2 linked regions of the Luteitalea sp. TBR-22 genome follow. The protein of the gene in region 1 interacts with the protein of each later gene in a pairwise test. Links are inferred from orthologs where the notes say so. Each region holds a gene or a part of one and is shown on either strand. Other genes may lie near its edges.

What was found.
Region 2: the proteins of priA (region 1) and TBR22_RS12940 interact in binary tests that used the Escherichia coli proteins (3 or more experiments, as listed by UniProt). The link is inferred for Luteitalea sp. TBR-22 from one-to-one orthologs.

What each region holds. Positions count from the first base shown.
Region 1 is NZ_AP024452.1:3,471,639-3,486,118, forward strand. Bases 11,282-14,417 are described here. They hold priA (primosomal protein N'), read right to left. Parts: upstream 14,018-14,417; coding sequence 11,546-14,017; downstream 11,282-11,545. Other genes in these bases: TBR22_RS14440 (site-2 protease family protein), read left to right, coding at 11,282-11,401; TBR22_RS14450 (uracil-DNA glycosylase), read right to left, coding at 14,017-14,417. In the rest of the region: TBR22_RS14395 (DUF1501 domain-containing protein), read right to left, coding at 89-1,552; TBR22_RS14400 (DUF1553 domain-containing protein), read right to left, coding at 1,563-4,745; TBR22_RS14405 (hypothetical protein), read left to right, coding at 4,818-5,186; TBR22_RS14410 (hypothetical protein), read right to left, coding at 5,230-6,621; TBR22_RS14420 (LLM class flavin-dependent oxidoreductase), read left to right, coding at 6,969-7,976; TBR22_RS14425 (MerR family transcriptional regulator), read right to left, coding at 8,031-8,546; ribosome biogenesis GTPase Der, read right to left, coding at 8,580-10,004; TBR22_RS14435 (HU family DNA-binding protein), read left to right, coding at 10,066-10,338; more of TBR22_RS14440, read left to right, coding at 10,352-11,281; more of TBR22_RS14450, read right to left, coding at 14,418-14,480.
Region 2 is NZ_AP024452.1:3,129,588-3,143,838, reverse strand. What follows is about bases 23-2,929. They hold TBR22_RS12940 (single-stranded DNA-binding protein), read right to left. Parts: upstream 1,769-2,929; coding sequence 1,277-1,768; downstream 23-1,276. Other genes in these bases: ybgF (tol-pal system protein YbgF), read right to left, coding at 2,024-2,929; TBR22_RS12945 (aldo/keto reductase), read right to left, coding at 191-1,171. In the rest of the region: more of ybgF, read right to left, coding at 2,930-2,935; TBR22_RS12930 (OmpA family protein), read right to left, coding at 2,957-3,559; TBR22_RS12925 (hypothetical protein), read right to left, coding at 3,598-5,028; TBR22_RS12920 (TonB family protein), read right to left, coding at 5,025-5,828; TBR22_RS12915 (biopolymer transporter ExbD), read right to left, coding at 5,836-6,300; TBR22_RS12910 (MotA/TolQ/ExbB proton channel family protein), read right to left, coding at 6,322-7,074; DNA repair protein RecN, read left to right, coding at 7,233-8,966; tRNA (N6-isopentenyl adenosine(37)-C2)-methylthiotransferase MiaB, read left to right, coding at 8,956-10,293; TBR22_RS12895 (bifunctional nuclease family protein), read left to right, coding at 10,290-10,772; TBR22_RS12890 (ParA family protein), read left to right, coding at 10,859-11,617; TBR22_RS12885 (ParB/RepB/Spo0J family partition protein), read left to right, coding at 11,643-12,506; TBR22_RS12880 (cation:proton antiporter), read left to right, coding at 12,801-14,251. UniProt on the Escherichia coli protein: Plays an important role in DNA replication, recombination and repair. Binds to ssDNA and to an array of partner proteins to recruit them to their sites of action during DNA metabolism. Acts as a sliding platform that migrates on DNA via reptation.

The sequences.
Region 1 (14,480 bases):
CCGACCATGCGTGCGCGTCGACCTGAAGGTCGACGCCTACGCATTTCTGCTCGTACCTGCCGACCTTCAGGTCGGCAGGCAGCGCGCGCTACGCCAGCAGCGCGTCGACGACCTTCCCGTGCACGTCGGTCAACCGGAACCGGCGGCCCTGGTGAAAGTACGTGAGCCGTTCGTGGTCCACGCCGAGCAGCCGCAGCATCGTCGCGTGCAGGTCGTGCACGTGGACGCCGCCGTCGACGATGTTGTAGCCGAAGTCGTCGGTGGCGCCGTGCACGTAGCCGGCCTTCACGCCGCCGCCGGCCATCCACATCGAGAAGCAGCGCGGATGGTGATCGCGCCCGTAGTTGGTCGCCGTCAGCTTCCCCTGCGAATAGCTGGTACGACCGAACTCCCCGCCCCACACCACGAGCGTGTCGTCGAGCAGGCCGCGTCGCTTCAGGTCGGTCACCAGTGCCGCGCTCGCGCGATCGGTCTCGCGGCACTGCCGCTCGATGCCTTTCGGCAGGCTGTCGTGCTGATCCCAGCCCTGGTGATACAGCTGGATGAACTTCACGCCCCGCTCGGCGAGGCGCCGCGCGAGCAGGCAATTGGCGGCGAAGGTGCCCGGCTGCCGCGCGTCGGGGCCGTACAGCTCGAAGGTCTCCGCGGTCTCGCCCGACAAGTCCATCACGCCCGGCACGCTGGCCTGCATCCGGTACGCCATCTCGTACTGTGCGATGCGCGCGTCGACCTCCGCATCGCCGATCTGCGCCGCTGCCTCGGCCTGCAGGTCGCGCAAGCGGTCGAGGAGCGCGCGCCGTGACTGCGGACTCACGCCGGCAGGATTGGCCAGGTACAAGACCGCGTCCTTGCCGCTGCGGAACTGCACCCCCTGATGCTGCGACGGCAGGAAGCCGCTCCCCCACAGCCGGGAGTACAGCGGCTGATCGACCTTTCCTGGCGTGATCAGCACGACGAAGGCCGGCAGGTCATCGGTGTCGCTGCCCAGGCCGTAATGCACCCAGGCGCCCATGCTCGGGCGCCCGGCGATCTGCGACCCGGTCTGGAAGAACGTGATCGCCGGATCGTGGTTGATCGCGTCCGTGTACATGGACCGCACGACGCAGAGCTCGTCGATCACGCGCGCCGTGTGCGGCAGCAGGTCGGAGACCCAGGTGCCCGACCGGCCCGCCCGCGAGAACCCGAACTGCGAGCCGGCCAGCGGCAACGACGACTGGTTGCCGGACATGCCCGTGAGCCGCTGCCCCTGGCGCACCGAATCGGGCAGTTGTTCGCCGTTGCGCGCCCGCAGTACCGGCTTGTCGTCGAACGTCTCCATCTGCGACGGGCCGCCCGCCATGAACAGGTAGATGACCCGCCTGGCGCGAGGCGTGAAGTGCAGCGCGCGACCGAGGACGCCGGGCGTCGCCGTGGGGCCCGCCGCTGCGGCGACGCGCGGGTGCACGAGACTGCCGAGGGCCACGCTGCCCAGGCCCATGCCGACGCGTTGCAGCAGCGCACGCCGCGAGAGACCGGCGGTGGGCAGATCGCCCGTGCAGTGATGGATGCTCATCCGGCCCGCCTCATCGGGTGACCACGAAGGCCTCGGTGTTCATGATCAACGTCGTCACGGCCATCGTCGCCGCGACGTCGATGACCGGCAGCCGCGCATCGCGCGGACGCTCGCCGACGGCGAGCCACTGCGCGGCCGCCTTCGGATCGGCCGCCGCGAACCGACGTTGCTGCGCGGCCGCCTCGGCGAGCACCCGCGCCTCGGCGGCCGTCGGCGGACGGCCGGCCAGTGCGAGAAAGGCCGCGCGATGGCGCGCCTCCGGGTCGGATGGATGCGCGCGCACCAACCGCTCGGCGAGGACCCGCGCCGCCTCGACGAACTGCGGGTCGTTCAACAGCACGAGCGCCTGCAGCGGCGTCTGCGTCGTCTCGCGCCGCGCCACGCACACCTCGCGCGAGACCGCGTCGAAGGTCGTCATCGACGGCGGCGGCGACGTGCGTCGCCAGAACGTGTAGAGGCTGCGCCGGTACAGCGCGGCGCCGTGATCCTGCACGTACTTCTGCCCCGTGCCCGACTGCTCCCAGAGCCCCTCGGGCTGATAGGGCTTCACGCTGCGCCCGCCGACCCGCCGCACCAGCAGCCCACTCGCCGCGAGGGCGCTGTCGCGCACGTGCTCGGCGGGCAACCGCACGGCCGGCCCGCGCGCGAGTCGCAGATTCTCTGGATCCTGTCGCACCAGGTCGGGAGACGCGTCGGAGGCCTGCTGGAACGTCTGCGAGCCGACGATCAGGCGGTGCATCGCCTTGACGTCCCAGCCGCTGTCGATGAAGCGAGCGGCGAGCCAGTCGAGCAGCTCGGGGTGCGTCGGCTGGCGTCCCTGGCTGCCGAAGTCCTCGGCCGAGGCCACCAGGCCGCGACCGAAATGCATCTTCCAGATGCGGTTGACGGCGACCCGCGCCGTGAGGGGGTTGTCGCGGCTGGTGAGCCAGCGCGCCAGGCCGAGCCTGTTGCGCGGCTGATCCTTCGGCAAGGGCGGCAGGCTGGCCGGCGTGTCGCGCGGCACCACCGGGCCGGGCGCGTCGTAGGCGCCGCGCGCGAGCAGGTGCGCCGGACGCGCCTCGGGCAGTTCCTCCATCACCATCAGTTCCGGGACGAGCCTGATTCGCCGCTGCTCCTCGACCCGCGCCTGCCGCAATTGCGCCTGCAGCCGCTGCGCCTCGGGCGACACCCTCGCGAGGTAATGGGCGCGCGCCGCTTGCGGCTCCCCGGGAACACGTCCGGCGACTTCCGCCGCCGTCAGCGCGACGTCGTACACGCGCAGGTCGTCGACCAGCCCGTTCCTGAATCCACTGTCGCGGAAGCGGGCACCGATTGTCAGCGGCGTCGGCCTGGCCTGCAGGTCGCCGGCCGCCGGGTCGTACAGGATGTCCTTGTAGAGCCGGTCACGGACGATGTCGACCGGCACGGGCGTGCCGTCGAGGTAGAGCGCGAGCCCTGACGCCCGGCTCGACCCGTCGTACGTGACCACCACCGAGGACCAGGCGCCGCGGGGCAACGGCTCGCGCGCACGAATGGCGATGGCGTTGCCGGGCCAGAAGTGCACGAGCGCGGCCGAGGGCCGGCCGTCCTCGAGGGTGAGCTCGAATCCGCGACTGCCCGCGTCGGTCCAGGCACGCGACTGATGAATCACGACGGCGCGATCCTGCCGCTCGGTCGGCTTGATGCGCAGGGCCACGGAGAAGGCGTCGGTGCGCGAGAACTGACGGACCGACCCGAGCACGGCGGCGTTGTCGCCGCTGAAACGCAACGCCTTGCCGCCGCTTGCCTCCCCATCGTCCACCAGTGCCGGGCCATCCTGGAGGGTGGCGCTGTCCTTTCCGGACAGGCCGGGCGTCGTGCCGTTCACGACGGTGTCGAAGGGGAACGCGGCGATCGGTGACGGGGACACGATGGCCGACGGGCTGCGCTGCCAGCGCTGGAACGCCGGATCGGTGGAAGGCGCGAGCCCCTCGAGCCGATGCTCGAGCGCGGCGATGCGGCGCACCACGCGCGCGTGCGCCGCCTCCTGCGCGTGCGAGGGCCACAGCAGCAGCGACGGCGACGGCGTCGCGTTGGTGAAGTGCGAGTAGAGGCCCGACTCGTCGATGCTGTTGAAGAACGCAAACAGCGAGAAGTAGTCGCGTTGGGTGATCGGGTCGAACTTGTGGTCGTGACAGCGGGCGCATTCGAGCCCGAGGCCGAGCATCGCCGTGCCGAACGTGTTGACGCGGTCGGCCACGTACTCGGTGCGGAACTCGGCCTCGATGCTGCCGCCCTCGTTGGTCTGGCGATGGAGGCGGTTGAACGCCGTGGCGATCCGCTGCGCGCGCGTCGCGCCCGGCAGCAGGTCACCCGCGAGCTGCCACGTCAGGAACTGGTCGTAGGGCAGGTTGGAGTTGAAGGCGCCGATCACCCAGTCGCGGTAGGGCGACATGTCCCGCGTCACGTCGGCCTGGTAGCCGTACGTGTCGGCGTACCGGGCCAGGTCGAGCCAGTCGGCCGCCATCCGCTCGCCGTACGCGGGCGAGGCCAGCAGGCGCTCGATCGCCGCTGCGTAGCGAGCCTCGGACGGGTCGGCGCGGAACGCCTCGAGTTCGGCGGGCGTCGGCGGCAAGCCGGTGAGCGAGAAGGTCACGCGCCGGAGCAGCACGTCCGGCGCAGCGCGGGGCGACGGCGCGATGCCGTCCCCGGCGAGCGCGGCGCGCACGAAGGCGTCCACCGGATGCGACGGGCCCGTGGACGTGGGCGGCACGGCCGGCGCGACGATCGGCTCCCACGACCAGTGCCCGCGGAACTCCGCGCCTTCGACGACCCACTGGCGCAGCAGGGCCTTCTCCGCGTCCGAGAGCGACAGGTGGGCGTCGGCCGGAGGCATCACGTCCTCGTCATCGGGCGCGAGGGACACGCGGCGGATCAACTCGCTCCGCTCGGGCGCGCCTGGCACGACCACCGCCGTGCCGACCTCGAGTTCCTGGAAAAGCCCGTCGCGGGTGTCGAGACGCAGGCGGGCCTTGCGCGTCCGCGGGTCGGGGCCATGGCAGCGGAAGCAACGGTCCGACAGCAGCGGCCGGACGTCGCGGGTGAACGAGACGCGGGTCGAGGTCGCCGCCGACGACGCCTGGCCCGGCGCGGAGGCCGCCGTCGCGGCAGCGAGGGCCGAGGCCAGGAGGCCGGTCGCCAGCCCCCACGACGCCGCCCGCCGCAGGAAGGTCATGCGCGCATTCTGTGAAGCCGTTGGTAGGCTGTCAAACTAGACCGCCATGGACATCCTGTCCGCGTTGCGCCCGTGAACGACCACGCCAGGCCGACCGACGTGCACGCCGTGCATGCCGCGCTGCGTGGCTGGCAGCAACGGGTGCAGGCAGTCATCGAGATCGCCCGCGACACCGACGACCTGGCGGCTCGCCTGCCCGTCCTCGATGCGCTGGCCGATGAACTGGTCGCGGACATCTCTCGTGCCGTCGAAGGACTCGACGTGCTGGCGCACCGCCCGGGCGTGACGTTGCCCGAGGGCACCGACCTGCTACGGGAGGCGCTGGGCAAGGCGCACGACCTGCTCCACGGCATCACGCTGTGGCACCGTGGCCCGAGCGTCGCGGCGCTGCGCAAGGCGCGCGACCACTTCGCGGCGGCAGGGCGAGCGCCGCGCACCTGATGGCCGCGGCGTCGGCCGCACGGCGCACCACCACCGCGGCGGCTCAGGCGGGCGTGACGTCGGGCTGGCCCATCGGCACCCCTCGCGGCCGTCCAAGGGCGGCGAGCCGCTCGGCGACGCGCTCTTCGGGATACCCCTCCTGCTCGGCCGCCAGCAGGCGCTCCACGCACAGTGGCACCAGGCGCTGCCATTCCGGGCCGTCGATGCCGAGGCGCGCGGCCAGGTCGCGGATGCGGTCGGGCGTCCACGAGCAGACGATTGCCGCCACGTCCTCCTCGGGCACGGCGTCGATCCCGTCCGCCGGCGAAGACGCCGGCAGGCGCTTGAAGCGTGTCTCCTCGCTGTCGAGCCATCCCTGCCAGGTTGCATCGCGCTCGGGCGACGAGGACGGCCGGTGGCGGGCCGCCCCCACCAGGTCGAGGGCCGCCGTACGGCACTGCTCGCGGATCGCCAGCGTCTCGGCCGAACCGTAGCGCGCGCAGGCCGCCATCAGCGCCGCCAGGTCATCCAGCCGTGCCTGGCAATGGGTCGGGTCCGAGCCATGCGCGTCGGAGGCCGAGGCGGCCAGGACGTCGGCGGCGCGCTGCCGCAAGACCTCGCACTCCTGCGCGTCGTCGGCACGGGCCTGCGCGAGGGCGTCGGGTGTCACGACGCGGCGCTCGGGCGCGAACAACACGTTGCCATCGCGGTGCAGGAGGAGACGCTCGCGTGGACCTGCCTCCACCACGACCGCCGAGGCGGCCTCGGCAGCAGGCGTGGCTGTGCCCGGCGTCGCCACCCCGGCCAGCGCATCGATCGTCGGCGCCAGGTGTTCCTCGAGCGCGCGCAGGCAGGTCGCCAGTTGGCGGTCCACGTCGGCGGCGACGCCAAGGCGCCCCTCGTACGGACTCCCCGCGTTCGCGCCGAGCAGGCTGCGGGCGACGCGCAGCGTGTGCGGCGGGTCGCCCTCCTCGGGATGTCGCATGGCCTCGTCCGCACGGGTGAACGCACCGTCGAGCGTGGCAAACCACCGGGGGCCGTCGAAATTGCCGCCCTTCAGTCGCAGGCGCGCGCGCATGGCGGCGCGCAGCTGCTCGACGAAGGCATCGCCGTGCCGTCGCCGTGCGGCCTCGCGCACCAGCCAGCCGGCATGCAACAGGAACCAGAAGGGCGCGGGGCCGCGTACCGGCTCGGGAAGGACGGCCGCCAGCGCCTCGAGTTCGGCGTCGCTCAGCCCGAAGTGATCGAACAGCACCTGGTCGACGATGACGTCGGCGACGTGGGCGGCTTCCCTGCCCCATGCCGGGTTGGCCGTGCCCGCGCCACGAGGCACGACGAGGGCGCCGACCCCCGCCACGAGGATCGACACGCTGCCGGCGACGAGGCTGCCCTCCGCCAGCGAGAGTAGACCGAACAGGGCGAGCAACCCCAAAAGCACGTCGAGGAGGCGGGTCATCGGTGAAACGCGACGCGTCGCGCCCCACGGGCGGGTCGCATCCCCGGGGTAATCGGCACGTCGAGCCCCGCTACGCAGGCGACAGCCCGCCCCCCCGCAGCACGCGGCACGCGGCACGGCTCGGCGGCCGCGGCGGCCGACCGGAGTGGCGAAATTGTGAGGGGGGGAGGATTGGTCGGGATGGCGAGATTCGAACTCGCGACCCCCTGAACCCCATTCAGGTGCGCTACCAGGCTGCGCTACATCCCGACCGGCGCCGTACGGCGCGAACGCAGAGTGTACCGCAACCAAGGCGCCGGGGGCTAGGGTCCGGTCACGAGGGGCGACCGGCGTTCCACAATGGCTCCATGACCTCGCCGCGCCTGTCCGTGCTCGACCTCACGCCCTTCCCGTCCGGGTCCACGGCAGGAACGGCCCTGCGCGAGTCCGTGACGTTGGCGCAGCACGTGGAGGCCCTCGGGTATCACCGCTTCTGGCTCGCCGAGCACCACAACACGGGCGCGCTCGCGTGCCCGGCACCCGAGATCCTCATCGGCCAGGTCGCCGCCGCCACCCGCACCCTGCGCGTCGGGTCCGGCGGCGTGATGCTGCCCAACTACAGTCCGCTGAAGGTCGCCGAATGGTTCCGCGTCCTCGAAGCCCTGCATCCGGGTCGCATCGACCTCGGCATCGGTCGCGCCCCCGGCACGGACCAGCGCACTTCGCTGGCATTGCGCCGCTCGCCTCAGGCCCTCATGGCCGAGGACTTTCCGGACCGCGTGCAGGACCTGCTCGCCTACCTGGAGGACGCGCCGACCGCCGATGGCGGTCGTGCGGTGCTCGCCATGCCGACGGGCGTGCCTGCCCCGCCGGTGTGGATGCTGGGCTCGAGCACGTTCGGGGCGCGACTGGCGGCGACGCTGGGACTCGGCTTCGCCTTCGCGTACCACATCGACCCCGCCCCGGCGCTCGCAGCCTTCGAGATCTACCGCACCGCATTCCGCCCGACGCCGCGACGGGAGTCACCCGAGGCCATCCTGGCCGTGTCGGCGATCTGCGGCGAGTCGAGGGCGCATGCCGAGGACCTCGCGTCGAGCGGCGACCTGCTCTGGGTGCGGTTCCTCGGGGGCGACGTGCACCAGCGGGTGCCGTCGGTCGCGGAAGCACGCGCCTACGCCTTCACCGCCGGCGACCGCGCCATCGTCGGTCACGTCCGCAGTCGCCTGCTGCTCGGCACCGCCGCGGACGTGGCCGAACAGGCACGCGGTCTGGCGCGCGCCTTCGGGGCATCGGAGGTGATGGTCACCACCGTGGTCCACGACACCGCAGAACGTCGCGCGAGTTACACGCGGTTGATGGAAGCCTGGCGAGGCTGACGAGCGGGCGCGGGGCGGAGGGAGGAACCCTGGCCGGTCCCGGGCAGCAGCGGATCAGGCGCGTCGCGAGCGCCGGGCGGGCGCCGGGGGCGGGGTCGCGCCGGGCGGCCCCAGCAGGTCCAGCAGCGAGCGCATGTCCTGTTTGACCTTGGCCAGCTTCAGACGCGCCTCCTCGGACACGACCGGCTCGGGCGCCGAGGCGACGACCGGAGCGGCCACCTCCCGCGCCGGGGCACCCCGGCCGGTCACCGGCCTGGCGTTGGCGGCTTCGGCGGCCTGCAACTCGGCGGCGAGGGTGAAGAGGTCGTCCGGGGCCGGTGGCTGCTCGGCCTCGAAGCGACGGCGGACGCCCGAGAGCGTCAGCCCTTCGGTGAAGACGAGCTCACGGATGCGCAGCACCCGCTCGACATCGGCGCGCCTGTAGATTCGCGGGCCGCCGGGGGTCTTCGACAACCCCAGGTCGGGGAACTCCGATTCCCACGAGCGCAGCACGTACGGCTGGATCTGCGCGAGCTCGCACACTTCCCCGGCCTTGAACGCGGGCTTGTCCGGAATCACCACGTCGGGCACGGTGAAAGTATAGGACCTGTCAAAGGCGAACGTTCAGTCTTTCGACGTCGGTCGTGCCTTCCTGACCCTCTTGCCCTCTTCGCCCTTCGGACTCTGACGACGCCCCTCGCGCCTGCGGACGCTGATGCGGATCGGCGTGCCCTCGAACCCGAAGGTCTCGCGCAGGCTGTTGATGAGGAAGCGCTCGTACGAGAAGTGGAAGCCGGTCGCCACGTTGGTGAAGAACACGAACTGGGGCGGCGCGACACCGGTCTGTGCGGCGTAGAGGATCTTGACGTGCTTCTTGTCGGGACTCGACGGTGGATGCTCGCGCGCGAGGCGCTCGACGAAGCGGTTGAGTTCGCCCGTCGTGACGCGCTTCTTGCGGGCCGCGGCCACCCGATCGACGGTCTCGAGCAGCTTGGGCGCGCGCTCGCCGGTGAGCGCCGAGATGTGCAGCAGCGGCGCGTAGTCGAGGAACTTCATCCGGAAGCGCTGCTCCTCGTCGAAATCCTTGTAGTAGCGGTCGCCCTCCCCCTTGGTGAGGTCCCACTTGTTGGCCGCGATGATCATCCCGCAGCCGAGGCGTTCCGCCTCACCGGCAATGGCCGCGTCCTGGTCGGTGGCGCCCTGCGACGCATCGATCACGAGCACGGCGACGTCGGCCCGCTCCATGGCGCGCTTGGCCGTGAGCACGCTGACCATCTCGACGGCGTGAGCGCTGGCCACCTTGCCCGGCCGCCGGATCCCGGCCGTGTCGACGATGCGGAACGTCCGCTTGTGCCACTGCAGCACGGTGTCGATGGCGTCGCGCGTGGTGCCGGGGATGTCGCTGACGATGAGCCGCTCCTCGCGCAGGAGCCGGTTGACCAGCGATGACTTGCCGACGTTGGGCCGGCCGACGATGGCGACCGCGATCTCGTCCGGGTTCTCCTCGCTGCCGCTGCGGCCGACCTTGCCGGCCGCCTTCAGCTGCGCCAGCGCCTCGTCGAGCAGTTCCGGCACGCCCGTGCCGTGCTCGGCCGCGATCTCGAAGACGTGGTCGAAGCCGAACGAGAAGAACTCGTACATGCGGTCGCGCGCGCGCTTGTCGTCGGCCTTGTTGACGGCGAGCAGCACCGGCGCGCTGGTCGTGCGCACGGCGGCCGCAATCTCGTCGTCGCCCGGCAGGCGACCTTCGCGGCCATCGACCACGAAGATGATGAGGTCGGCCTGCGCAATGGCGCGCTTGCCGTGTTCCACGACCATGTCGTGCAGCGGATCCTCGGTGTGGCCGAAGATGCCGCCGGTGTCGACCAGGCGCAACGGCACCTCGTTCCAGGACGCCTCGTGCGCGAGGACGTCGCGCGTCGTCCCGGCCATCGCGTTGACGATGGCGCGGCGGGTCCGCGTGATGCGGTTGAAGAGCGTCGACTTCCCCACGTTGGGGCGTCCGACGAGCACCACGGTGGGCAGCGCGCGGGCGGAGGGTCCTGTCATGCGGGCATCTTGCGGATTGACACTGCTAAACCCCTGAATCTATGCTTCTTAGCGGCTGACGATGATCAAGGTCGACATCATCAACGAAGTGGCGACGATTGCCGACATCACCAAGGTGAAGGCCGAGATCGCCGTCGAGGCCGTCTTCGAGGCGATGCGCGAGGCCATGAAACGTGGCGAGCGTATCGAATTGCGCGGCTTCGGCGTCTTCCAGGTGAAGCCCCGCAAGCGCGGCATTGGCCGCAACCCCCGGACGGGCAAGGAGGTGCGCATCCCGCCGGGCCGCACCATCCGGTTCAAGCCGGGCAAGGATCTCCAGAACATCGGCGGCTGAACTTCCTCCGCCCGTGTCCACGCCTCCCCTGCCTCCGCCCCCCTTCGGCCCCGGCGACGAACCGGATCCGTTCTCCGACGCGCGCCAGGTTCGCTGGTCGGCGCAGGATCAGGCGTGGACGACCGGCCCACTCACGCCACCCGTGGAAGCCCCCGTCCGCATCGGTTCACGCGGCTGGGTCCACCTGCTGCTGCTCGTGCTCACGTTCGTCACGATGACGTGGGCCGGATCGAGCTTCTTCCTGAACTACGTCTCGGCCGTGGGCACGCGGCGAGTGGTGGTCACGGCCCCCGTGGCCTTGCTCGGCGGCCTCTGGTTCAGCGTGCCGGCGCTGTTGATCCTCGGCTCGCATGAACTCGGGCACTACTTCGCGTGTCGATATTACCGGATCCCGGCATCGCTCCCGTATTTCGTGCCGGCTCCGATGTTCTCGATCGTCGGTACGCTCGGGGCGGTGATCCGGATGGCGCTGCCGCGCACCCGACGCGCCCTCTTCGATGTCGGCATCGCCGGTCCGCTGGCCGGCTTCCTCGTGCTGCTGCCCCTGGCCATCTACGGCGTCTCGCATTCGTACGTCGTGCGACTGCCCCGCCAGTTCGCGCTGCAGGGCGGACTCAACCTCGGCGATCCGCTGCTGCTGACCTTGCTGCAGAAGTTCTACTTCGGCGCCCTGCCGGACCGTGCGTTGTTCGTGATGCACCCCACGGGCTTTGCCGCGTGGTTCGGCCTGCTTGCGACGGCCCTCAACCTCTTTCCGGCCGGGCAACTCGACGGCGGCCACATCGTGCACGCGATCGTCGGACGCGCCTCGCGCTACGTGACGCTCGTGTCGGTCCTGATCCTGCTGGGGCTGGCCGTGTTCGTGTCGTACAGCTGGGCGGTGTGGACGGTGCTGCTGGTGCTGATGACCTACGCGTTCGGCCTCGATCACCCGCCGGTCGGCGAGGAACACCTGCCCATCGGGAACGTGCGCCTCGCCCTGGCCGTCGTCGCCGTGGCGATGTTCGCCCTCAGCTTCACGCCGGTGCCGATCAGCCCGATGGACTTCGTCGGCGGCCGGTAGCTGACACGAGCAATTTGAAATTCGAAATTTGAAATTGATCGGCGGCCGCCCTGTCGGCCGTGCCGCTCAAGGCGCCAAGCGGGGCGACCGGCCGAAGGCCGTCGCCCGCGAGAATTTCAAATTTCAAATTTCAAATGACCACCCTCAGAGCATCGTCAGCGGATCGACGTCGACCGTCACGCGCTTCTGCAAGGACGGCATCCCGCTGATCGCCTGGCGGGTCGCCTGACGCATCGCCGCGCGGTCGCGGCCCTTCAGGAACAGCTGCACGCGCGACTCGCCGCGCAACCGCCCGAGCGGCGCCGGCGCCGGCCCGAGCACGCCGAAGCGCTCCGCCGCGAGTGACCGCAGCGTGTCGGCAAGCTGTCCGGCCTCCTTGAGCGCGGTCGCCAGCGACGCGTGCCGCACCACGATGTTGATCAGCGACAGCCAGGGCGGGTACCGCATGCGCTCGCGGTACTCCATCTCGCGCACCACGAACTCGTCGTAGGCCTGCCGCGCCGCCATGCCGATCGCATAGTGGTGCGGATGCAGCGTCTGCACCAACGCGGTGCCGCGGATGTCCCCCCGGCCCGCCCTGCCGGCCACCTGCGTGAGCAACTGGAACGTGCGCTCCGCAGCGCGGAAGTCCGCGACGCCGAGGCCGATGTCGGCCGACACCACGCCGACCAGCGTCACCTGCGGGAAGTCGTGGCCCTTGGCAATCATCTGCGTGCCGACCAGCACGTCGAGCTCGCGACGCGCGAACCGCGCGAGCACCTGCCCGATGGCGCCGCGCCGCTGCATCGTGTCACGGTCCACCCGCGCCACGCGCGCGCCCGGCACCGCCTCGAGCACCGACTGCTCCACCCGCTCGGTGCCCACACCCGTGTACTCGAGGAACTCGCCTTTGCACGAGGGGCACGCCGTCGGGAGCGCGGCTGCGTACCCGCAGTAATGACACCGCACCTGTCCGGCGCGACGATGCACCGTGAGCGTCACCGCGCAGTTGGGGCACTCGGCGCTGTTGCCGCAGCCGCGACACAGCAGCGATGGCGCGTACCCGCGTCGGTTGAGGAGCACCATCGCCTGTTCGTGACGGGCGACACACGCCTGCAACGCCTCGCGCAACGGCTGGCTCAACACGACGTCCGGCCCCTCGGTGGCGAGCACGTCGCGCATGTCGATGGTCTCCACCTCGGCGAGCGGGCGATCGTTGACACGCTGCCGCATCTGCACGAGGCGATACCGTCCCTCCGACGCATGGCGCCACGTCTCGAGCGACGGGGTGGCCGACCCGAGCACGGCCAGCGCCCCGGCGTCCCGCGCCCGCACCAGCGCGGCGTCGCGCCCGTGGTAGCGCGGGCTCTCCTCCTGCTTGTAGGCGGTGTCGTGCTCCTCGTCGACGATCACCAGCCCGACGTCGGGCAGCGGCGCGAACACCGCCGATCGCGTGCCGATGACCACGTCCACTTCGCCGCGGCGGATGCGGTGCCATTGGTCGTAGCGCTCGCCGTCGGACAGCCCGGAGTGCTGGATCGCGACGCGTTCGCCGAACGCCCGCCGGAACAGCGACGCGACGGCGGAGGTCAGGGCGATCTCGGGCACCAGCAGCAGCACGCCGCGGTTGCGCGCCAGCGCCGCGCGCGCCAGCCGGAGGTAGACCTGCGTCTTGCCGCTGCCGGTCACGCCGTGCAACAAGGCCGCGTGGAACCCGCGCTCGAGCAGCGGCTCGAGCGTCGCCAGCGTCGCCTCCTGCTCGCCCGTCAGCGGGAGGAATGCCGGCGCGGCCAGCGCGTCGGACACGCCCGCCGAGCCGCTCGCGAACGGGTCGCGCTCCACGGCGCGCCACTCCACGGTGGCCAGGCCCATCGCGACCAACCGACGCACCACCTCGCTGCCGATGCCCTGGTCGCGCAGCACGTTGGCGTCGACGCCCTCGGGTGAGCCCACCAGCACGGCGCACGCCGCGGCCTGTCGTGCCCCGAGGCGCTGGCTCGCGGGCTCGCTGGCGAGCGCGGTGGGCCGAATCCACCGACGCTTGCGCGCCGCGTCGGCCTTCCCGGTGACCACGGGTTGCAGCCGCACCTGGCCCAGCCTGAGCAGGCGACGCACGGCGCGCGAGACCACGTCGGGCGTCACGTCGGTCGCACGCAGGCGCGTCGCGACGGCACGTGGCACCTGCCGCCGCAGGACCGGTCCCTTCTCGCGCAACAGCGCGAGCACCGCCTCGTCGACCTGATCGTCGAGCGGCAACTCGAAGGCACCGTGCACCTCCACCTCACCCGCGTCCTCGGCCAGGGTGAGGGTCATGTCGCCGCGCAGCCAGCCCTTGGGCGGCATCGCCGCCGAGATCACCTCGCCCGGCCCGGCGAGGTAGTACTCGCCGACCCACAACGCGAGGTCCACCACCGGCTCGGGCAGGAACGTAACGTCGTCGAGCACCTCCAGCACGTCCCGCAAGCGGTCCGGGACGTCGTCTGGCGGGGCGTTGTCGTGGGTGACCAGGCCGGTGACCTTGCGCGGGCCGACGGGCACGATGACGCGCGTGCCGCGGGGCGCCTGCAGGCCGTCCGGCAGGCGATAGGTCAGCAGGCCGAGCCCCGGGACGGGCACGGCCACGCGGACCAGGCGCATCAGCGCGCCTCGCCGCCCTCGACTGCGGCGGGGCCCGTCTCGCCGGGGGCCTGTCGCAGGAGGGAGCGCACCAGCTTCATGTCCTCCCACGTCTCGCGCTTCTTGTCCGGGCTGCGGAGCAGGTACGCGGGATGGAAGGTCGGCACGAGCGTGGCGCCGCGGAACTGGTGGACACGTCCGCGCAGCTTGGTGATCGGCGTGTCGGTGCGCAACAGGCTCTGCGCGGCGAACTTGCCGAGCGCGACGATGACGCGGGGACGCACGAGGTCGATCTGCCGGAAGAGGAACGGCTCGCACACCGCCACTTCGTCCGGCTCGGGGTTGCGATTGCCAGGCGGCCGGCACTTGATGACGTTGGCGATGTACACGTCGTCGCGACGCATCTCGATCGCCTCGATGATCTTCGTGAGCAGCTGCCCCGCCCGACCGACGAACGGGACGCCCTGCTCGTCTTCGTCCGAGC
Region 2 (14,251 bases), 340 kb from region 1 along the record:
GGGCAGCCGGATGGGCAGACCGCCGGACGGACCGCAGGGGTAGCCGGACAACAGGTCGCAGGACGGACACGCCGCAGGGGCAGCCGGACAACAGGCCGCAGGACGGACACGCCGCAGGGGTAGCCGTCGCCCTTGGGCGACGGACGGGGAGGCGCCGCGGTCGTTCGAGGCGCGAGGCGCCTCCGACGGCTCACACCGGCGCGTTGCCGTCAACGGTGGCGCGGGAGAAGTAGTAGAAGTTCTTCACCCAGACGTGCTCGCGGCACACGCGGTCGAACAGCGTCTCGGGAAGCGGCCCCCTGGCCGCCGCGGCCAGCGCCGCATCCACCTGCCCGGCGTCGGCGAGCGAGATGGCCAGGGTCGACACCCCGGGGTGAGTCAGCCCGAAGCGGATGGACAGTTCCACGAGGTCCATGCCGTGCTCGCGCGCGTCCTCGCGAAGGCGGTCGATGCGACGGAGATACTCGGCCACGACCTCGGGCGAGGCGTGCGCGAGCTTGACGTCGCGCGCCAGCGTCTCGCGCGTGGCCGCGCCGGCCAGCGCGCCCGAGTGGTCGAAGACGCATCGCGCGATGACGCCGACGCCGCGTTCGTCGGCCAGCGGCACGACGCTGACCAGGGGCCGCGACTCGAACGCGTTGAGCACCACCTGCACGGCGTCGACGCGGCAGTCGTCGACCAGCTTCAACACGCCGTCATGCTCGTGGTCCTGGGCGCTGACCCCGATGTGGCGCACCTTGCCGGCTTCGCGCAGGGCGTGCAGCGTCTCGAGCCACGCGGTCTCGTGGCTCCAGCGGTAGTACCACTGGTGCAACTGCACGAGGTCGAGGCAGTCGACGCCGAGCGTGCGGAGGCTCTCCTCGACCGAGGTGACGATGCTGCCTGGCGTGAACTGGACGTCCATGGGCACGTAGAAGCGCCAGTTCGAGATGTCGCGCGGCTTGACCTTGGTCGCGATGAGGGGCCGCGGCCCGCGCCACGCGCGCAGCGTGCGGGCGATCACCGCCTCGCTGTCACCGTAGTTGCGCGCCGTGTCGATCGACGTGATCCCGCGCTCGAGCGCCTGCAGCAGCGCCGACGACGCGCCGTCCGGGCGGTCGCCCGCGATGCGCATCGCGCCGAACGTGATGGGGGAGACGTGGAGGCCTGTGGCGCCGAGGGGGCGGGTCATGGAATGCCGGCAATGCCGCAGATGCACCGAATGCCGCAACACCTTAAGGCATTGCGGCATTCGGCATCGCGGCCTTCCGTCCAGGGTGCGAGCATCGCTCGCACGCTAGAAGGGAATGTCGTCGTCGCTGTCGCCGCCGACCGGCTCGAACCCGCCGGCGCTGCCACCCGGCGACGCGGTACCCGCGCCGGCCCCGCCACCGTAGCTGCCGCCGTAGTCGTAGTCGTCCTCGCTGCGGCCGCCGCCACCGCCGCGACCACCGCCGCCACCACCCAGCAACTGGATGCGGTCGGCCACGATCTCGGTCGTGTACCGCTTCTGCCCGTCCTTGTCGTCCCAGGAGCGGGTCTCGATGCGGCCCTCGACGTAGACCTGCTTGCCCTTCTTCAGGTAATCCTGCAGCGACTCGGCCTGCTTGCCGAGCAGCACGATGCGGTGCCACTCGGTCTTCTCGACCCAGTCGCCCGTCTTGCTGTCCTTGCGCCGATCCGTGGTCGCGATGCTGAAGCGCGCGATCGCGAAGCCGTTGCCGGTGAACTTGAGTTCCGCGTCCCGCCCGAGATTTCCGACCAGGATCGCCTTGTTGACGCTACCCATGCCTGCCTGCTCTCTCTCCACCCGGGCATCCCGGGTCCCTCACGCCCCCACGACCCCGTGGGGGTACCAGTTGTGCCTCCATGTCTCGATGGGCGCGAGAGTGACGACGTGCGCGCCCAGTCTCTGACACCGGCAATTCGAAATCTGAAATTCGAAATTCTCGGGGGGCGGGGCTTCGCCGCTGCCCCTCGCAACATCCCGAGCGGCAAGGCCGAGAGGCCGGCCGCCGATCAATTTCAAATTTCCAATTTCAAATTACTCCCGCGGGCGCCGGTTGAGGCCGTCGAGCACCTGCTTGGCCAGGACGGCGACCTCGCTCTGCGGGTAATTCCTGATCACCTGCTGGAACGACTCACGGGCGCGATCGTTGTCGCCGAGCAGGCTCAGTGCGACGCCGCGCTTGTACAGCGCCTGCGGCACACGGTCGCCGCTCGGGTAATCGGCGATCACCTTCTCGTAGGCGCCGACCGCCTCCTTGAACTTGCCATCGAGCTGGTACGACTCGCCGATGTAGAACTGCGCGTCGTCGGCCTTGTCGCTGGAGGGGAAGGAGCGGATGAACTGCTCGAAGCCCGAGATCGCCAGCGGCCACTGGCCGGCGGCGTAGTCGGCCTGCGCGGTGTCGAACATGCGCTGGGGAGAGAGGCCTCCGGCCGGGCCCGTCGGCACGACCGGCGCCGGCGCCGGCTGGGTGGGCGCGGCGCTCGGAGCGGTGGCCCCGGGGGCAGTCGTCGTCGGGGCCGGCGCGGGCACCATCGTGCCGTTCGGGCCGGGCACCATCGTGACGGGCGCGGGAACGATCTGCGCGGGCAGCGCGTTGACCGCATCCCGCAACGAGTTGAGTTCCTGCCCGAGCGTCCCGACCCGCGTGTTGTTCTCGTCGAGCCGCTCGCGCACGACGCGCAGGTCGCCACTCAGGTTGTCGATCAGCAGCTTCTGATCGGCGAACTGCTTGCGTGAGGTCGTGGCCTGATCGTCCAGTTTCGCGTTCAGCGCCTTGAGCGTGTCGCCGAGGGTCGCGAGCACGAGCTGCAGCTGCTGGTTCTGCTCCTGCAGCATGCGGATGTCGGCCATCAACTGCTGGTGCTCGCGGTTGGCGGCGTGGGCCGGCAGGGCCAGCCCCATGAGCAGGACGCCGGTCAGGGCGCCGATCACGATGCGCGTCATGATGCCTTCCTGGGTACGGCCTTACTTGCTGGTCACCACGAAATGCGCACGCCGGTTCTTCGCGTACGCCTCTTCGGTGGAGCCCGGGTCGAACGGGAACTCACTGCCGTAGGACACCGTCTTGAGGCGTTCGGCCGGGATCCCGAGCGAGATCAGATAGGCACGCGCCGCCTGCGCGCGCCGGTCACCCAGCGTGAGATTGTACTCGGCGGTCCCACGCTCGTCGCAGTGGCCCTCGATGGTCACCACCCAGCTCGGGTACTGCTTGAGGATGTCGGCGTTCTTCTGGAGGGTCGCCTGCATGTCGCCGGCGACGTCGGCGCTGTCGTAGCCGTAGAAGACGGGCTGCAGGGGCGACTCGCGATTCAGTTCGTCGAGCGACCGGGCGTTGTAGTCCACCACGTTGCTGCCGGCGATCGCCGGCTCGGCCGGCACCGAGGCCACTGGCGGCTCGGGCTCCGGCAGCGGGGCAGGGGGCGGCGGCGGGGCGTTGCCCACGGTGGTGCTGGCCGACGGCGGGGGCGGCGTCGGGCGCGCCACGGGCGGCTTCTTGCGACTGCAGGCCGTGGTGGTGGCGACCATCACCAGGCAGACGGCGATGAGGCGGACGAGGCGAACGGACATGCGGGACGTCTCCTTGTGGGCGTGGGGCCGCATCGGAATCAGCGGGACCAGCTGGGCTGCACGTTGTTGCCCGACTTGGTGACCTGGCGCAGGTCGTTGCCGTCGCGGGCGATGGTGAAAATCTGCGTCCGGCCGGCGCGCGTCGAGGCGAACGCGAGGTGCCGCCCGTTGGGCGCCCACGAGGGGCTCTCGTTGCTGCCGGTGCTGTCGGTGATCGTACGGATCTGGCCCTGCTCGAGGCCGAAGATCTTGATGTCGAATCCGGGGCCGTTGCGGCCGGCGTACGCGATCTCGTTGTAGGGGGCCGGCGACCAGGTGGCGCGGTCGGCCCACGATTCGTTGGTGATCCGGCGCGGCTGGCCGATGCCGTCGGCATCGACGATGTAGATCTGCGGCGATCCGGACCGGTCCGACGTGAAGGCGATCTGGTTGCCGGCCGGCGACCAGGTCGGCGTCGAGTCATTGCCGGGGTGACGGGTGACCCGGCGCAGGTTCGATCCGTCGCGGTTGACGACGTAGATCTCCATGTTGCCGTCGCGGTTGGTCATGAACGCGATCTTCGAGCCGTCGGGGGCGAACGCCGGGAGGAAGTTGTGCACCGTCTCGGTGCCGTTGGCCGGCTGGTCCATCTTGCCCTGGTAGATGTAGGACACGTAGATGTCCGGATAGCCGCGCCGGTACGACGTGTAGGCGATGGCTCGCCCGTCGGCCGACCAACTCGGGTTGATCGCGAGCGACCGGTTGACGGTCACCCGCCGCTGGCTCTCGCCGTCGTAGTCGGCGATGTAGATCTCCTTGATGCTGCGCTGCTCGACCGTGCCGCGCGCCGCCTCGCCATCGCGGTCGCTGGCGAAGGCCAGCTTGGTGCGCGCCACGCCGGCGAGCGAGCGCGTGTCCTTGTGCAGTTCGTCGGCGATGGTGTGGGCGAACGCACGCGGGTTGTTGGCCGACGCCGTGTACTCCTTGGCCCACATGCTGCGCTGCGACGACACGTCGAACAGGCGTGCCTGCACGGTCAGGCTCGAGGCATTCTGGCGCACCGTGCCGATCAGCACGTAGTTGGCGCCGAGTTCCTTCCACTGCGCGAAGGGCACCGTCTCCATCGACGTCGCGGGCGTGATCGGCGCGTAGGCGGCGCGAGGGATCAGGTCGAACTCGCGCTCGAACCGGAGATCGTCCCAGAGCACCTGCGCGATGGTCTCGGCCGGCCCTTTCAGGTCGGCGCCGGCGATGAACGACGGCACGGCGAGCCGTGGCGCGGCGCCGCCGCTCAGCGAGATCGCCGTGGAGATCTCGGTGGGCTGCTGCGTGGCCGGCGGCGTGCCCGCGGGTGGCGCCTGCGAGGCGGGCGGCTGCGCGGGCGGCGTCGTCGGGGCCTGCCGCACGTCCGGCGCGGCGAGCACCAGCACCGTGGAGGCGAGGGCCCCGAGGGCCGCGGTCAGGAGGAAGCGGGGAGCGGTCTTCGTCATGGGGTGAAGTTGAATTCCAGGTTCACCGTCAGCGTCGGGTTCGTGTACTCGCGCGGCAGTGGCGGCAGCTTGGTGAGCACCAGCGCTCGCTGGGCCGCCTGGTCGAGCAGGAAGTTGCGGCTGGTGCGCGCCACCGAGATCTCGCTGAGCGTGCCCTGGCGATCGATCACGAAGCGCATCACCGTCGAGCCGGTCGTGCCCTGCTGCTGTCGGAAGTTCCGCTGGATGATCTGCAGCATCTCGGACACGTAGCCCGGGCAGCAGAAGTTGCCCAGGTTGATCTGCCCGCCGGCACCACCACCGCCGGTCGAGAGGCCGATGCTGTCGCTCACGACGCCGGTGTCGGCCTTGGCCTGTCCCTCGCTGACGCGCGCGCCGGTGGTCGGCGTCCGGCCCCGGGCCTGCTCGGTCGTCGTCTGCGGGGGGGTGACCGGCTTCGGGGTGGCCTTCGGTGCCGTCCTGGTCGGCTCGGTCATCTCGGGCGGCTTGGCCGCGGGAGGAGTGACCGGGAGCGGTTTGGCCTCGGGCTTCGGCTCGACGGCCTGCTGCACGGGACGGCCCGACATCGTCGTCAACCCGCCGGCGCGCGGCCCGGGCGCGCCACCGAGGCTGATCGTCATCACGTTCTTCGGCTCGTCGCGATGGGTGCGCCACGAGGACGGCATCAGGGCCACCAGCAGGATCAGCGCGGCGTGCGCCGCCAGCGACAGCAGCACCATCCGCTTGAAGCCGTCGGGGCCGGAGGTCCGTCGCAGGGACGGCCCGCCGGCAAGCGCGAAGGAGGGCGTCGGGGCAGCCACGCGTCTGCTATCGCTCCCCGGGCAGGCGGGAAACCAGGCCGACCTTCTCGACGCCGGCGGCCTTGAGGGCGTCCATCACCGTCATCGTCTGCTGCACCGTGACGGCGCCGTCCGCGCGGAGGTAGACCGACTTGTCGGACTTGCCCTGCAGGGTCTGGCGCATCCGTTCCCCGAGCACGTCGACGCGGATGAACTCCTCGTTCAACTGCACGCGCCGGTCCTGCCCGAACGAGAGCGGGATCGTGACGAAGACGCGCTCGTTGCTCAGGTTCTGCGACCGACGCGCCACCGGGAGGTTGACGTCGAGGCCGCGCGTCATCATCGGCGCGGCGACCATGAAGATGATCAGCAGCACCAGCATGACGTCCACCAGCGGGACGACGTTGATCTCGGCCAGCGCGGTGGTGGCGACCATCCGCCCGCGCCGTCCCCGCCCCATCCCACCCCCGCCTGCCGCTTGTACCTTGGGCATGTGGTCTGTCCGGGACGGGGCCTAGGTGAAGTTGCGCTCGGAGATGTTGAGGAACTCCAGCGAGAAGTCCTCCATCGCCGATGCGAACCCGCGTACCTTGGCGGTGAAGTGGTTGTAGAAGTAGACGGCCGGGATGGCCGCGAACAGGCCGGCAGCCGTCGCGATCAGGGCCGAGGCAATGCCCGGCGCTACCACGGCCAGGTTGGAGGATCCCACCGCGCCAATCGCCTGGAACGCCGTCATGATCCCCCACACCGTCCCGAAGAGTCCGATGAAGGGCGTGATGCTCGCCGTCGTCGCCAGGAATCCCACGCGCTCCTCGAGCTTGGCCAACTCGGTGCCGCTGGCGCGCAGGAGCGCGCGGTCCACGGCCTCGAGACTCTTGAGCGTTGGACGAGGCACGCCCGCTGCCGGCTTGTCGCCCGTCCCACGCAACTGCGCGTTGAGCTCGCCGTAGCCGGCCTGGAACAGCCCCACGAGCGGGCTCTCGCCGAGCGACCGGCACACCGCCTGGACCTCGGAGAACTTGCTGCTGCGGCGGAAGACGTCCAGAAACTGGCGCGTCTGCGCGTCGGCCTTGCGGAACGCCCATGCCTTGTAGGCGACGATGCCCCAGGACACGACCGAAAAAAGGACGAGAAGGGCGAGGACGAGCTGCTCGATGAGCCCGGTCCGGGTGACGAGGGAAATGACGTCAGTCGCCGATTCCGCGGTCTCCGCCGCGGGCCCGGCCAGCTCCTGCAGGGCAAGAGCGCACACCCAGAGCGTCTGCAAACAGGCCTCCGCTATGCATGATGGATGCGCCGCTGGGAAGGCGCGAACATGCAAGCGTACCACGCCCCGAAAACAGGGGTCAACTCCATGATATCGTTGCAGTTCTGGTCATTCGGCGGGCCCGTCAGTCCCAGCGGTCGACCTGCGTCCCCTCGTCCATGATCCGGTTTCTCAGCATCCGTCACCTCGCGGTCATCGAGGCCCTCGACCTGTCGCTCGGCGACGGCCTGACCGTCCTCACCGGCGAGACCGGGGCCGGCAAGTCCGTCCTCGTGGAGGGCATCGGCCTGCTCCTCGGCGGCCGCGCGTCGGCCGACATGGTCCGTACGGGCGCGGCCGTGGCCTCCGTGCAGGCCATCATCGCCACGCCGGGCGGCGCCGAGGTCATCGTGCGGCGCGAGGTCTCGGCCGAGGGCCGGTCCCGCGCGTTCATCGACGACGTGCTGGTCACGGCGGGCACGATGCGCGAGCGCGTGTCCGGCTGGGTGGACCTGCACGGCCAGCACGAGCACCAGACCCTCCAACTGCCCGAGACGCACCTCGACCTGCTGGACCGGGTGGCAGGGCTGGCCGAGCCGCGGGCGGCGGTCGCCAGGGCGCACGGCGCGTGGGTCGCCGCCAGGGACGCCCTGGCGGCCACGCAGATGGATGCCCGCGAACGGTCCGCGCGAATCGACCTGCTGTCGTTCCAGTTGAGCGAAATCGACCGGGTGCAGCCGCTCGACGACGAGGATGAGCAGCTCGCGGCGACTCGTCTGGTGCTCTCCAATGCCGACCGCCTGCAGCGACTCGGGCGGGAGGCGTACGAGGCGCTCTACGAAGGAGAGCACTCGGCTCTGCAGAGCCTGGCCGTCGTGTGGAAGCGCGTCGACGAGCTCGCCCACCTCGACCCGGCCGCGCAGGCCTACGCCTCCCAGCGGGACGGCCTCAAGGCGCAACTCGACGACCTGGCGTTCTTCCTGCGGCAGTACGTCTCCGGCATCGACGCGTCTCCGGAGCGCCTGCAGGAAGTCGAGGATCGACTTGCCGCACTCGAGCGCCTGAAGCGCAAGTACGGGCCGAGCCTTGCCGATGTCCGGACGCGTCAGCGGACCTTGGGCGAGCAGTTGGCCGCCCTCCAGCAGCCGGAAGGGCAGCTGTCGGCCCTGCAGGCTGCGGCCGACGAGGCCGCCGCGACGTACCTGTCGCAGGCGCGCGAACTCTCGGCGGCGCGGCAGACAGCCGCGGGCCCCTTCACGGCGCACCTGCGTCGCGAACTGGCCGATCTCGCGATGCCTCACGCCGACGTGTCCTTCCGGTTCCAGGCGGCAACAGGGGAAGGCGAATGGCTGGTCACCGGCATCGACCGCGCGGAGTTGCTGCTCTCGGCCAACCCGGGCGAGGCGCCGCGGCCGCTGGCACGGGTGGCCTCCGGCGGTGAGCTGTCCCGGGTGATGCTCGCCGTCAAGGTCCTCGATGCGCCCGAGGCGACGGAGCGGACCCTGATTTTCGACGAGGTCGACGCCGGGATCGGTGGGCGCGTCGCCGACGCGGTTGGTGCCCGATTGCGAGCACTGTCGGGCCGGGCGCAGGTGCTGTGCGTGACGCATTTGCCGCAGGTGGCGGCATATGCCGACGCCCATATCCACATCGCCAAGCAGGTCGTGGCCGGCCGGACCCAGACGACGGCGACGCACCTGCACGGGGACGCGCGGGTGGAGGAGATTGCCCGGATGATGGCCGGCGACACCTCGGCCCCGATGCTCGAGGGGGCCAGGACGCTGCTGCACGCCAAGACGGTCGAGGCGAAGGTCCTCCCGGGGCGAAAGGCGAAAGGCGAAAGCGAAGCCGCAGCAAAAGGCGAAAGCGAAACTGCGGCGGCGAGTCGGAGGGGACGGGGACGTGGCGCGTAAGTACCTGGTCGAGGCCTACGGATGCCAGATGAACATGCACGACGGCGAACGGCTGGCCGGCCTGCTCGAGTCCGCGGGATTCGAGGCCACCGCCGATCCCGCAGACGCCGACGTGATCGTCATCAACACCTGCAGCGTGCGTGAGCGCGCGGAAGAGAAGCTGTTCACGCGCCTCGGCGAGTTCCGTGAGGCCGCGCAGGCCGTCGGCAACAGCCCGGTGATTGCCGTCACCGGCTGCGTCGCCCAACAGGAGGGGGCCGCGCTCCTGAAGCGGTCGCGTCTCATCGACGTGGTGGTCGGCACCCAACGCGTCAAGCAGCTCCCGATGCTCGTGACCCGCGCCCTCGAAGAGACGGTGGGGCCGCAGGTGGACATCAATCCCCACGAGGACGTCTCGTTCCCGCTGGGAATCGCGCGCCGCGCCGATTCGGTCAAGGCCTACGTGAACATCATCGAGGGCTGCAACGAGTTCTGCGCCTTCTGCGTCGTGCCTTACACGCGCGGTCACGAACGGATGCGGCCGTCGGCCGAGATCCTGGCCGAGGTGCGCGAAGCCGCCGCGCGCGGGCACCGCGAAATCCAGCTGCTGGGGCAGATCGTCAACCACTACCAGGCCCCAGACGATGCCGACTGCGATTTCGCGGGGCTGCTGGCGAAGGTCCACGACGTGCCCGGCGTGGAGCGCATCCGCTTTGCCAGTCCCCATCCGCGTCACGTGACCCCGCGCTTGCTCGAGGCGTACCGGACCCTGCCGAAGGTGTGTCGGCACCTGCATCTGCCGGTCCAGTCCGGCTCCACAAGGGTGCTGGCGGCCATGCGTCGGCGGTACTCGCGTGAGCGATACCTGGAGATCATCCAGGAGGTGCGCGAGGCGGTGCCCGGCATCTGTCTCAGCACCGACATGATCGTCGGCTTCCCGGGGGAGACCGCTGCCGACTTCGAGGACACCCTCAGCCTCACGGCGGCCGTCCGCTTCCACAGCATGTTCTCGTTCAAGTACTCGCCGCGGCCGCGAACGTTGGCCATCAAGCGGATGCCAGACGACGTGCCCGAGGACGAGAAGACGCGACGCATCGTCGAACTGCAGGCCTTGCAGCGCGCCATCCAGTCGGAGCTGCACCAGCAGTCGGTCGGCAAGGTCGAGACCGTGCTGGTCGATGCCACCAGTCGTCGCCGGGACCATGAGCTGTCGGGGCGGACGAGCGGGAACACGGTGGTCAACTTCCCTGGCGAGCCTGGGCTGCTGGGCCGGCTGGCTCGGGTTCGCATCACGGCCGCCGGTCCCAACAGCGTGCGCGGTGAACTGGTCGACGTGGAGGTCTCATGAGCGTGCGGATGCTGATCAAGGGACTGATGATGGACCCGGTGACCAACATGCCGATCCTCGTGCTGCGCGACGAGGATGGGGAGCGGACGCTCCCCATCTGGATCGGGATGTTCGAGGCCCATGCCGTGGCCCTTCAGCTGGAAAACAGCGCGTCGGCGCGGCCGATGACGCATGACCTGCTGAAGCACGTGATCGATGCGCTCGGCGGCACGGTGACGGAAGTGCACATCACGGACGTGCGCGAAGGCACGTTCTACGCGCTGGTCTCGCTCGCGGTGCAGGGCGAGGTCGTGGCCATCGACGCCCGGCCATCGGATGCCCTGGCGCTGGCCCTCCGCACGCGTGCGCCGGTGTACGTGTCCGAGCACGTCCTGTCGGACGCCCGGCCGCTCGAGGCGCCGACGCCGCAGGACACCGAGCGTCTGCAGCACTGGCTGGAGAGCCTCGATCCCGAGGACATGGGCAAGTACAAGATGTGAATGGGCGGGCATCCCGTAGAATGCGCGGGGGCGCTTCCGTTCGACCGCCGCCTCATTGCCGACCGTCGACGACCACTTGCCGCAAGATGATCCTGGCCATTGCCAACCAGAAGGGCGGCGTCGGAAAGACCACGACCGCCATCAACCTCGCTGCCGCCCTGGCCCTCCGGGGACGGCCGACGCTGCTCGTCGACCTCGATCCCCAGGCCAACAGCACGATGTCGTTCCTCGACATGGCGGCCGTGGGGCCGAACATGTTCGAGGCGTTGACGGGGGAGGGCGGGGCCACTCTGCCCTCGGTGATCCGGCCAACGAACCAGCCGCACCTGAGCATCGCTCCGGCTCGCATCGCGCTCGCGAAGCTCGAAGCCAAGCTCGTGGGAGAACTCGACGCGCATTTCCGGCTGAAGGAAAAGCTCGCCCCGCTCGAGGCGGAGTACCCCTACATCGTGATCGACTGCCCGCCGACGCTCGGGCTGTTGACGGTGAATGCCCTGGTGGCGGCGTCGCACCTCGTGGTGCCCATCCAGTCCTCCTACTTCGCCCTCGAAGGCACCGACGACCTGCTTGAAACCGTGAGCAAGGTCCAGGTGCGGGCGAACCCGTCGCTGCAGGTGCTGGGCGTGCTCATCACGATGCACGACAAGCGCACGAGCCTTGCGCGCGACATCCGTGACCAGATCCAGAAAGTGTTCGGCCCCAAGGTGTTCAAGACCGTGATCACGAAGAGCGTGCGGCTCGAGGAGAGCCCGGCGTACAAGGAAGCGATCTTCAGCTTCGCCCCGGAGTCGTCGGGCGCGTCGGAGTACTACAGCGTCAGCGAGGAGGTTCTCAGCCGTGTCTAAGCGCGGATTGCCGGAATCGGTGCGCATGCGCCATGACGCGCATTACGTCGAGACGCTCACGGCTTCGGCTGGTGCGCCCGTGGGCCGCATGATTCCGATCGAGCAGATCGACCCGAATCCCAACCAGCCTCGGCAAGTGATGGGGGACCTCACCGAGCTGATCTCGTCGGTGAAGGAACAGGGCCTCATCGAGCCGATCGTGGTCCGGCAGCGCGGGTCCCGCTTCCAGATCGTCGCCGGGGAGCGTCGCTACCAGGCGGCCGTCCGCGCCGGGATCGAGGAGTTGCCCGTGGTCATCCGCGATGTGGATGACGTGGGGATCCTCGAGATCGCGCTGGTCGAGAACATCCAGCGCAAGGACCTCACGCCGTTCGAGGAGGCCGAAGCACTCCACGCCCTGTGCCAGAAGGCCGGGTACACACACGAGACCCTCGCGCAGAAGCTTGGCAAGAGCCGCACGGTGATCACCGAGTCGCTCTCGCTGAACCAGATGCCCGAGCACATCAAGCAGCTTTGTCGGCTGGCCGACATTTCCTCCAAGTCGTTGCTTTTACAGGTAGTTAGGCAAGGCGAACCGGAGAAGATGGCAGCCCTGGTCGAGCAGATGTCGCGAAGCGGTGGCATGACGCGCCAGGAGCTCCGCGAGCAGGTCAAGAGCAAGACCGCCCGGCGTGGCGGGGCCCGGCCCAAGCCGTTCACGTTCAGCTACAAGGCGCCGACCAGGCAGTTCGCCTTCCAGCTCAGTTTCAAGAAGACCGACGTCGAGCCTGAAGAGGTCATCGAGACCCTCGAGCGCATCCTTGACGATCTGAAGGCGCAGCGATCACTCGCGGTCGAGCGCCCGGGTGAAGGGGCGGAGAGCGACGCGCCGTCGGCTCAGGACGAATAGGCCCCAGCCTTCAGATTCCAGTCGGCTCGAGCGTCAGTACGCCCTCGGTGGAGCGACAGGGCAGCCGGGGCACGCGGGGGCGGCATCCAACGAAACGACGCAACGCAGTACCCGGCTTCAATGGTTCAGACCCTGTAGTTAACATAATGTGTATTATCGGACTCATTGCATTTGCGTCCGACAATATCCCTGTTGAAGGTGTGTGTGGATGCTCTAAGGTGATTCGACCTAACGAATGACGGCCGCCGGTCGGCACGCCGCGCCCACCTCCGTTACCATGCTGCCCGAGCGCTCATGGGCATCGCCGCCGACCTCGCCATCGTCATCGTCGCCAGCCTCGCCGGCGGACTCGCTGCGCAGTTCCTCAAGCAGCCGCTGATCCTCGGCTACATCCTCGCGGGCGTGGTGATCGGCCCCCATTCCATCGGCCAGGCGATCACCAACACACACGACATCGAGCTGCTGGCCGAGGTCGGCGTCGCTTTGCTCCTGTTCGCGCTGGGCCTGGAGTTCTCGCTCAAGCAACTGCAGCCGGTGCGCGCCATCGCCCTGATCGGAACCCCGATCCAGATGGCATTGGTGATACTGCTCGGCTTCGGCGTCGGGTCCGTGCTCGGGTGGGACTGGCGGCCGTCCCTGTGGCTGGGGGCCGCCATCTCGCTGAGCAGCACCATGGTCATCCTGAAGACCCTGATGGCTCAGGGGCAGCTCGGCACCCTCTCGAGCCGCGTGATGGTGGGCATCCTGATCGCCCAGGACCTCCTGGTGGTGCCCCTGATGATCCTGCTGCCGACCCTCTCGCAGCCGGAAGCGGGTCTGCGAGCCGTTGCCGCGGCGGGCGTGAAGGCCGTGATCTTCCTCGCGCTGATGGTCGTGGTGGGCACCAGGTTCCTGCCGCGGCTGATGCAGTTCATCGCCGTCCGCCAGTCACGGGAGCTGTTCCTGCTCGCCATCACGGCGATCGGCCTCGGCATCGGCTACGTCACGTACCTGTTCGGCCTGTCCTTCGCCTTCGGCGCCTTCGTCGCCGGCCTGGTCCTCAGCGAATCCGATTACGCGCACCAGGCGCTGAGCGACATCATTCCGCTCCGCGACGTGTTCGGCATGCTGTTCTTCGCCTCGGTAGGCATGCTGATCGACCCGCGACAGTTGCTCACGATGGCCGGGCCGGTGGCGCTGTTGCTGATGGCGATCCTGATCGGAAAGGCGTTCATCCTGGGCGGCGTGTCGTACGCATTCGGCTACCGGAACGTCGTCCCGCTGGCCGTCGCGCTCGGCCTCTGGCAGATCGGCGAGTTCTCGTTCGTGCTCGGCAAGGTCGGCCTGGCCGCCGGGGGCCTCGATGCCTCGGCGTTCGCGCTGCTCCTGAACACGGCCGTCCTCAGCATGGTCCTGACGCCGCTGGTGTCCGGACTCACCTCGCCGGTCTACGCCTGGTGGCGACGGCGGTCCGACACCGAGCCGGTTCACACCATCAACATGCCAGCCGCCGGCGTGCGCGACCACGTGGTCATCGTGGGCGGCGGTCGCGTGGGCCGCTTCACGACGACCTTCCTGCGCCGCCTGCAGTTGCCTGCGGTACTGCTCGAGTTGGACTATCGCCGATTCGAACAGGCCCGGGAGGACGGGCTGACCGTGGTGTTCGGTGACGCGACTCAGGCGGTCGTGCTCGAGGCGGCACACGTCGCCCACGCGCGGCTCGTGCTGGTGACGGTGCCGGTCGTGAGCGTCACCGAAGCCATCAT